2 linked regions of the Defluviitalea raffinosedens genome follow. The protein of the gene in region 1 binds, or shares a complex with, the protein of each later gene. Links are inferred from orthologs where the notes say so. Each region holds a gene or a part of one and is shown on either strand. Other genes may lie near its edges. The genes, in order: pcrA and uvrB.

The links.
Region 2: the proteins of pcrA (region 1) and uvrB are in contact, whole or in part, in a crystal structure (PDB 7EGT), measured with the Thermus thermophilus proteins. The link is inferred for Defluviitalea raffinosedens from one-to-one orthologs. Residues at the interface, in WP_096412145.1 of Thermus thermophilus: His654, Arg656, Phe657, Gln666, Asp668, Glu669, Lys680, Arg681, Leu682, Ser683, Lys685, Tyr686, Ala687; in WP_096411307.1 of Thermus thermophilus: Glu23, Leu25, Arg26, Asp27, Gly28, Glu29, Arg30, Phe31, Arg55, Glu326, Asp327, Phe328, Glu379, Ser382, Gln383, His398, Gly400, Arg401.

Annotation. Positions count from the first base shown.
Region 1 is NZ_JAFBEP010000002.1:203,933-207,210, reverse strand. The notes cover bases 1-2,943. They hold pcrA (DNA helicase PcrA), read left to right. Parts: upstream 1-335; coding sequence 336-2,552; downstream 2,553-2,943. Other genes in these bases: JOD07_RS02905 (hypothetical protein), read left to right, coding at 2,769-2,943; JOD07_RS02915 (YerC/YecD family TrpR-related protein), read left to right, coding at 1-276. Also shown: more of JOD07_RS02905, read left to right, coding at 2,944-2,945; NAD-dependent DNA ligase LigA, read left to right, coding at 3,057-3,278. UniProt on the Escherichia coli protein: A helicase with DNA-dependent ATPase activity. Unwinds DNA duplexes with 3'-5' polarity. Translocates on single-stranded DNA with 3'-5' polarity. Initiates unwinding more efficiently from a nicked substrate than double-stranded DNA.
Region 2 is NZ_JAFBEP010000001.1:139,751-142,977, forward strand. The notes cover bases 74-2,965. They hold uvrB (excinuclease ABC subunit UvrB), read right to left. Parts: upstream 2,567-2,965; coding sequence 581-2,566; downstream 74-580. Other genes in these bases: uvrA (excinuclease ABC subunit UvrA), read right to left, coding at 74-571; JOD07_RS00655 (mechanosensitive ion channel family protein), read left to right, coding at 2,726-2,965. Also shown: more of uvrA, read right to left, coding at 1-73; more of JOD07_RS00655, read left to right, coding at 2,966-3,227. UniProt on the Escherichia coli protein: The UvrABC repair system catalyzes the recognition and processing of DNA lesions. A damage recognition complex composed of 2 UvrA and 2 UvrB subunits scans DNA for abnormalities.

The sequences.
Region 1 (3,278 bases):
GCTACGGACCATCTTTTCGAGGCGATTTTACTGCTTGAAAATATAGATGAATGCTATTCATTTTTTGAAGATATATGTACCATTCATGAGATTAAATCCCTGGCACAAAGATTAGAAGTGGCAAAGATGCTAAGACAACGTAAAACGTATTCGGAGATTACTGAGAAAACGGGAGCTTCAACAGCAACTATCAGCAGAGTCAACAGGGCATTGACTTATGGCTCAGATGGATATAATATGGTACTTGATCGATTAGAAAAAAATAATAAATTATAAACCCTTTCCACATTTTGTTGGAAAGGTTTTTGTTTAGAAAAGAAAAAAGGAGAATAGGTATGAATTTAGTAGAGGGTTTGAATCCAAAACAAAAAGAAGCGGTACTGCAGACAGAAGGGCCGGTATTGATTCTGGCAGGAGCAGGTTCTGGAAAAACAAGAGTACTAACCCATAGAATTGCTTATCTTATTCAAGAGAAAAATGTTCTTCCATGGAAGATTCTTGCAATTACATTTACAAATAAAGCTGCTAAGGAAATGAGAGAAAGAGTGGATCAGCTGGTTGGAAAAGGAGCTGAAGAAATTTGGGTAAGTACATTCCATTCAGCCTGTGTAAAAATTCTTAGAAGAGATATAGATAAGATCGGCTATAGCCGTTCTTTTACTATTTATGATACGGCAGACCAGAAGGCACTGATTAAAGAATGCCTGAAAGAATTAAATTACAATGAGAAAAATTATCCTGTGAATTATGTGCTGGGAGAAATCAGCAATCAAAAAAATGAGTTGATTTCTGCCAGTGAGTATGAAAAAAATAGTGCAGGGGATTTCAGAAAAGAAAAATTAGCCCATATTTATACCCTTTATCAGAAAAAATTAGCAGGAAATAACGCCTTGGACTTTGATGACATTATTTTTAAAACCGTAGAATTATTTATTTACCATCCAGATGTCTTGGAACATTATCAAAACAGATTTGAATACATCATGGTAGATGAGTATCAGGATACCAATACTGCCCAGTACAGATTGGTAAGATTATTGGCCTCAAAGCACGAAAATCTTTGCGTTGTAGGAGATGATGACCAGAGTATTTACGGCTGGAGAGGGGCAAACATAAGAAATATACTGGACTTTGAAAAAGACTTTAAAAACGCAAAGGTCATTAAACTGGAGCAAAATTACCGTTCTACCAAGGTAATATTGGATGCAGCCAATGCAGTGATTAAGAATAATTATGGAAGAAAAGCAAAGGCGCTTTGGACGGAAAATGAGCAGGGAGATTTAATAGATGTTCGTGAAACGGAAAATGAACATGAGGAAGCAGAGTTTGTTGCAAATGAAATTGTAAAGCAAATCGAAAAAAGAGGAAAAGAATATAAGGATTTTGCTGTGCTCTATCGCACCAACGCTCAATCCCGTGTAGTAGAAGAACACTTTATAAAACATGGAATCCCTTATCGACTGCTTGGGGGTGTCAGATTCTACGAGAGAAAAGAAATCAAAGATTTATTGGGATATTTAAGAGTGATTTTAAACCCTTCGGATGATTTATCTTTAAAGAGAATTATTAATGTACCCAAGAGGGGTATTGGAGATACAACCATTGGTAAAGTAGAAGAAGTTGCTTCAAATTATGATATGAGTTTTTTTGATGTGATCAGAGAGGATGAAATCGTATCACAATTTGGACGAGCAGCATCAAAGTTAAAAAAGTTTGCAGATTTAATTGGAGTTTTGCAAGCGCAATCCCAGCTGGGAACCGTTATGGAACTTATTGAGAATGTACTGGAACGCACAGGTTATTTAAAAGAGCTGGAAGAAGAAAATACAGAAGAGTCAAAAGAAAGAATACAAAACATCAAAGAATTGATATCTAAAGCAGCAGATTATGATCAAAATGCAGAAGAACCAAGTCTTGAAGGATTTTTGGAGGAAGTTTCTCTTGTGGCGGATATTGATAACTATGATGCAGAAAATAATGCAGTAGTATTAATGACCCTTCATAGTGCAAAAGGGTTGGAATTTCCTTATGTTTTTATTACCGGTATGGAAGAAGGTATCTTCCCCAGTTATATGAGTGTTGTATCCGAAAATGAAGATGCAGTTGAAGAAGAAAGAAGATTGTGCTATGTAGGTATTACAAGGGCAAGGCAAAAACTTTATTTATGTTATGCCAAGTCCAGGATGCTCAGGGGGCTTACACAATATAACAGGGCTTCTAGATTTATTTCCGAACTTCCCCAAGAACTGATTGCCGTCGGAAGCAAAGCCAAAAAGGCAACGGATCCTTTAGCTGGAATAAGACCAAAGAATAAAGTACTGCATACTTATACACCTTATCAGGGTGCTGTATCAAACAACGCCAATAGTTCTTCTGACAATTCTCCTCTGGAATTTGGATGCGGAGATTTAGTGAAACATATAAAGTTTGGAGTAGGAACGGTGGAAGATATTCGCTATGCAGGAGCGGATTATGAAGTTACAGTATTATTCCCTAAATTTGGAAGCAAAAAATTAATGGCCAGACTAGCGAAATTGAAGCTGGTTCAATAAAATTAATTTATAAAAAGTGGAATAAATCGAAGTAATTCTATAAAAAATAAAGATAATCAAAGATAAATGCATTTATTTAATTATTTTGGCAAATTTAAACTCATGGAAAAATTGTAATAAAAAGTAAATTATGTTATAATGCATTCAGTTAATCGATTCAATGAATGATTCCGATTTTCTCTATAGAGACAATATTAACCAGGAAAGTGGGATGTCATGAAGAACGAAAATAGTCCTGAAATTGTGAGATTAATTGAAGTTACAAAGAAGTTTATTGAATTTGCCGGGAAGCTTCTGGATAACGGGAAGATAACGCAGGAGCAGTATACCGCCATGACCCAAAACAAAATTCGTTTTCTTAATGACATGGAGAGAAAATTAATCAGCAAATAAAAATACAGACCAGGGAGTCTGTATTTTTTTTATATATTGTTGTATCATAGAAGAATACAATATATTTATGATGCTCACTACATAAGAATGCTTTATATAAGGAGAAAGAATATGGAAAGTATGAAAAGAATGAAAGAATTGATTCGTATTCTAAACGAGGCGTCTAAAGCGTATTATCAGGAAGATAGAGAAATCATGTCCAATCAGGAATATGATGCTCTCTATGATGAATTGGAAAGATTAGAGAAAGAAACCGGCATTGTATTGGCGGATAGTCCTACTCAGAAGGTAGGGTATGCACTCCTTAGCAGTCTTCCAAAAGTAAGACATAAT
Region 2 (3,227 bases), on another replicon or contig:
CCTCGGAAAGTTCATAGATGATGCCGTCAACTCTTACCCGTACAAATCCACTCTTTTTTGCATTTTCCAGAACCTTAACATGTTCACCTTTTCTTCCTTTGACAACAGGAGCCAGTAGCTGGATCTTCGTTCTTGGGGGCAGCGCCATAATATGATCTACGATCTGGTCCAGGGTCTGTCTTTTGATTTCTTTTCCGCATTTCGGACAATGGGGTACCCCTATTCTGGCAAATAAGAGTCTTAGATAATCATAGATCTCTGTTACGGTACCTACTGTAGATCTTGGGTTTCTGCTGGTGGTCTTTTGGTCAATGGAAATGGCCGGAGATAACCCTTCGATGAGATCCACATTGGGCTTTTCCATCTGTCCTAAAAACTGCCTTGCATAAGCAGAAAGGGACTCGACATATCTTCTCTGCCCTTCTGCATAAATGGTGTCAAAAGCCAAAGAGGATTTTCCGGAACCACTTAATCCTGTGAATACTACAAATTTATCTCTTGGAATTTCTAAATTAATATTTTTTAAATTGTGTTCCTTTGCTCCTTTAATGACAATTTTATTCGTTGACATAATCCACCTCTATAAATCTTGCAAATATTTTTTTAGCTCTATTAGTTCGTCCCTAAGCTGTGCTGCCCGCTCAAATTGCAAATCAGAAGCAGCCTGTTTCATTTCCTTCGTTACCTTTACAATTCTTTCTTCCAGTTCTTTTCTGTCCATAGATTCCGGATCTTTCTCGGCAGTATATCTTTCGTCTTCTTCTGCTGTTTTCGTTGCACGAATTAAGTCTCTGACCTTCTTTTCAATCGTTTTAGGCACAATGCCATGGGCTTTATTATACGCATCCTGAATCTGCCGTCTTCTGTTGGTTTCCGATATGGCTTTTCTCATAGAATCCGTAATCGTATCCGCATACATAATCACACAGCCTTCAGCATTTCTCGCTGCCCGGCCTATGGTCTGAATCAGGGAGGTTTCTGAACGTAAAAATCCTTCCTTATCGGCATCCAAAATAGCCACTAAGGATACTTCAGGTATATCCAGTCCTTCTCTTAACAGATTAATGCCTACTAAAACATCAAATACATCCATTCTTAAATCTCTGACAATTTCAATACGTTCCAGGGTATCAATATCCGAATGCAAATATCTTACTTTAACACCCATTTCTTTCATATAATCTGTCAAGTCTTCTGCCATTTTTTTAGTCAGGGTGGTGACCAAAACCTTTTGCTTTTTTTCTACGCACTTTTGGATTTCATGAAATAAATCATCAATTTGTCCCTTAACCGGACGAACATCTACAATCGGATCCAGGAGCCCTGTAGGCCTTATAATCTGTTCTGCAACCACAGTAGAATGCTCGTACTCATAGGTAGAGGGGGTTGCGGACACAAATAATATTTGATTGATCTTTCTTTCAAATTCTTCGAATTTTAAAGGTCTGTTGTCAAGGGCGGATGGAAGTCTGAATCCATACTCTACTAATGTTGTTTTTCTCGCCCTGTCCCCATTATACATGCCTCTGACCTGAGGAATTGTAATATGGGATTCATCCACTATGATTAAAAAGTCCTCCGGGAAGTAATCAATGAGTGTATGGGGGGTACTTCCCGGTGGTCTTCCGGAAAGATGTCTTGAATAGTTTTCAATACCGGAACAATATCCTACTTCCCTCATCATTTCTATATCGAAATTCGTTCTTTGTGCAAGTCTTTGGGCTTCTAAAAGTTTATCCTGTTCCTTTAATTCTTTTACCCTCTGTGTCAATTCTTCTTCTATTGCCTGAATAGCTCTTTCCAGCTTGTCCTGGGGAATGGCATAGTGGGATGCCGGAAAAATAGAAACATGATCCCTTAATCCAATGACTTCTCCTGTTAAGGTATCGATTTCAGAAATCCGATCAATTTCATCTCCGAAAAATTCTACCCGAATAGCCCGTTCAGAAGAAGCTGCAGGAATAATTTCCACTACATCGCCCCTCACCCTGAAGGTACTTCTCGTAAATTCCATATCGTTTCTTGTATACTGAATATCTACCAGCTTTCTTAAAACCTCGTCTCTGCTTTTTTCCATTCCTGGTCTTAAGGAAAGTACCTGCGTACTGTAATCAATAGGGTCTCCTAAGCCATATATACATGAAACACTGGCAACAATAATAACGTCCCGTCGCTCTGCCAAAGCAGCTGTTGCCGAGTGGCGAAGTTTGTCTATTTCTTCATTAACCGATGAATCTTTTTCTATAAATGTATCCGTTTGAGGAATATATGCTTCTGGTTGGTAATAATCATAATAGCTTACAAAATATTCTACTGCATTGTTTGGAAAAAACTCTTTGAATTCACTGTAAAGCTGTGCTGCCAAAGTTTTATTGTGAGCAATGATTAGCGTGGGTTTTTGGACATTCTGTATAATATTTGCCATCGTAAAAGTTTTTCCAGAGCCAGTTACACCAAGAAGTGTTTGGAACTTATTTCCCTCTTTGATGGCTTTTGAGAGTTTCTCTATAGCTTCTGGCTGGTCCCCTGTCGGTTTATACTCGGACACAATTTGAAAATCTGGCATATTCTACCCACCTTCTATTTAATAATTATTCTTAATAACTCACTCATTATAGCATATGTTACAGCATTTGAAAACATATGTTTGCAAAAAATAACTTATATAAGATTTGACTAAAAGGTAAAAACGAGACATAATAAAACTAAAAAATGAGGTGATGAAATGACTTGGATAGATCTACTGACTGATAAAGCCTTAGAATTTGGTCCAAGGCTTCTTGGAAGTATCGTATTGCTGGTTGGTGGATTATGGCTTATTAAATTTTTAGTTAAAATCATCGACCGCTCTTTGGGAAAGAGTAAAACAGATGAGTCTCTCCATTCTTTTATAATTTCTTTATCCAGATTTGGATTAAAACTCATTCTATATGTTACTGTAGCTGCTACTTTAGGTGTTAAAGAATCTTCGCTCATTACTGCACTTGGGGCTGCTGGCTTGGCAATTGGCCTCGCACTTCAAGGAAGCCTTGCCAATTTTGCAGGAGGGGTTTTAATTTTAGCTTTCAGGCCCTTTAACGTAGGAGATTATATAGAAGCTCAAGGCTTCAGTGGAACTGTAAAAGAAATTCAGATCTTATACACGATCCTTTTAACCCCGGATAATAAAAAAATTGTCATTCCTAATGGGGAACTGTCTAATCATAGTGTTATCAATTATTCTGCCC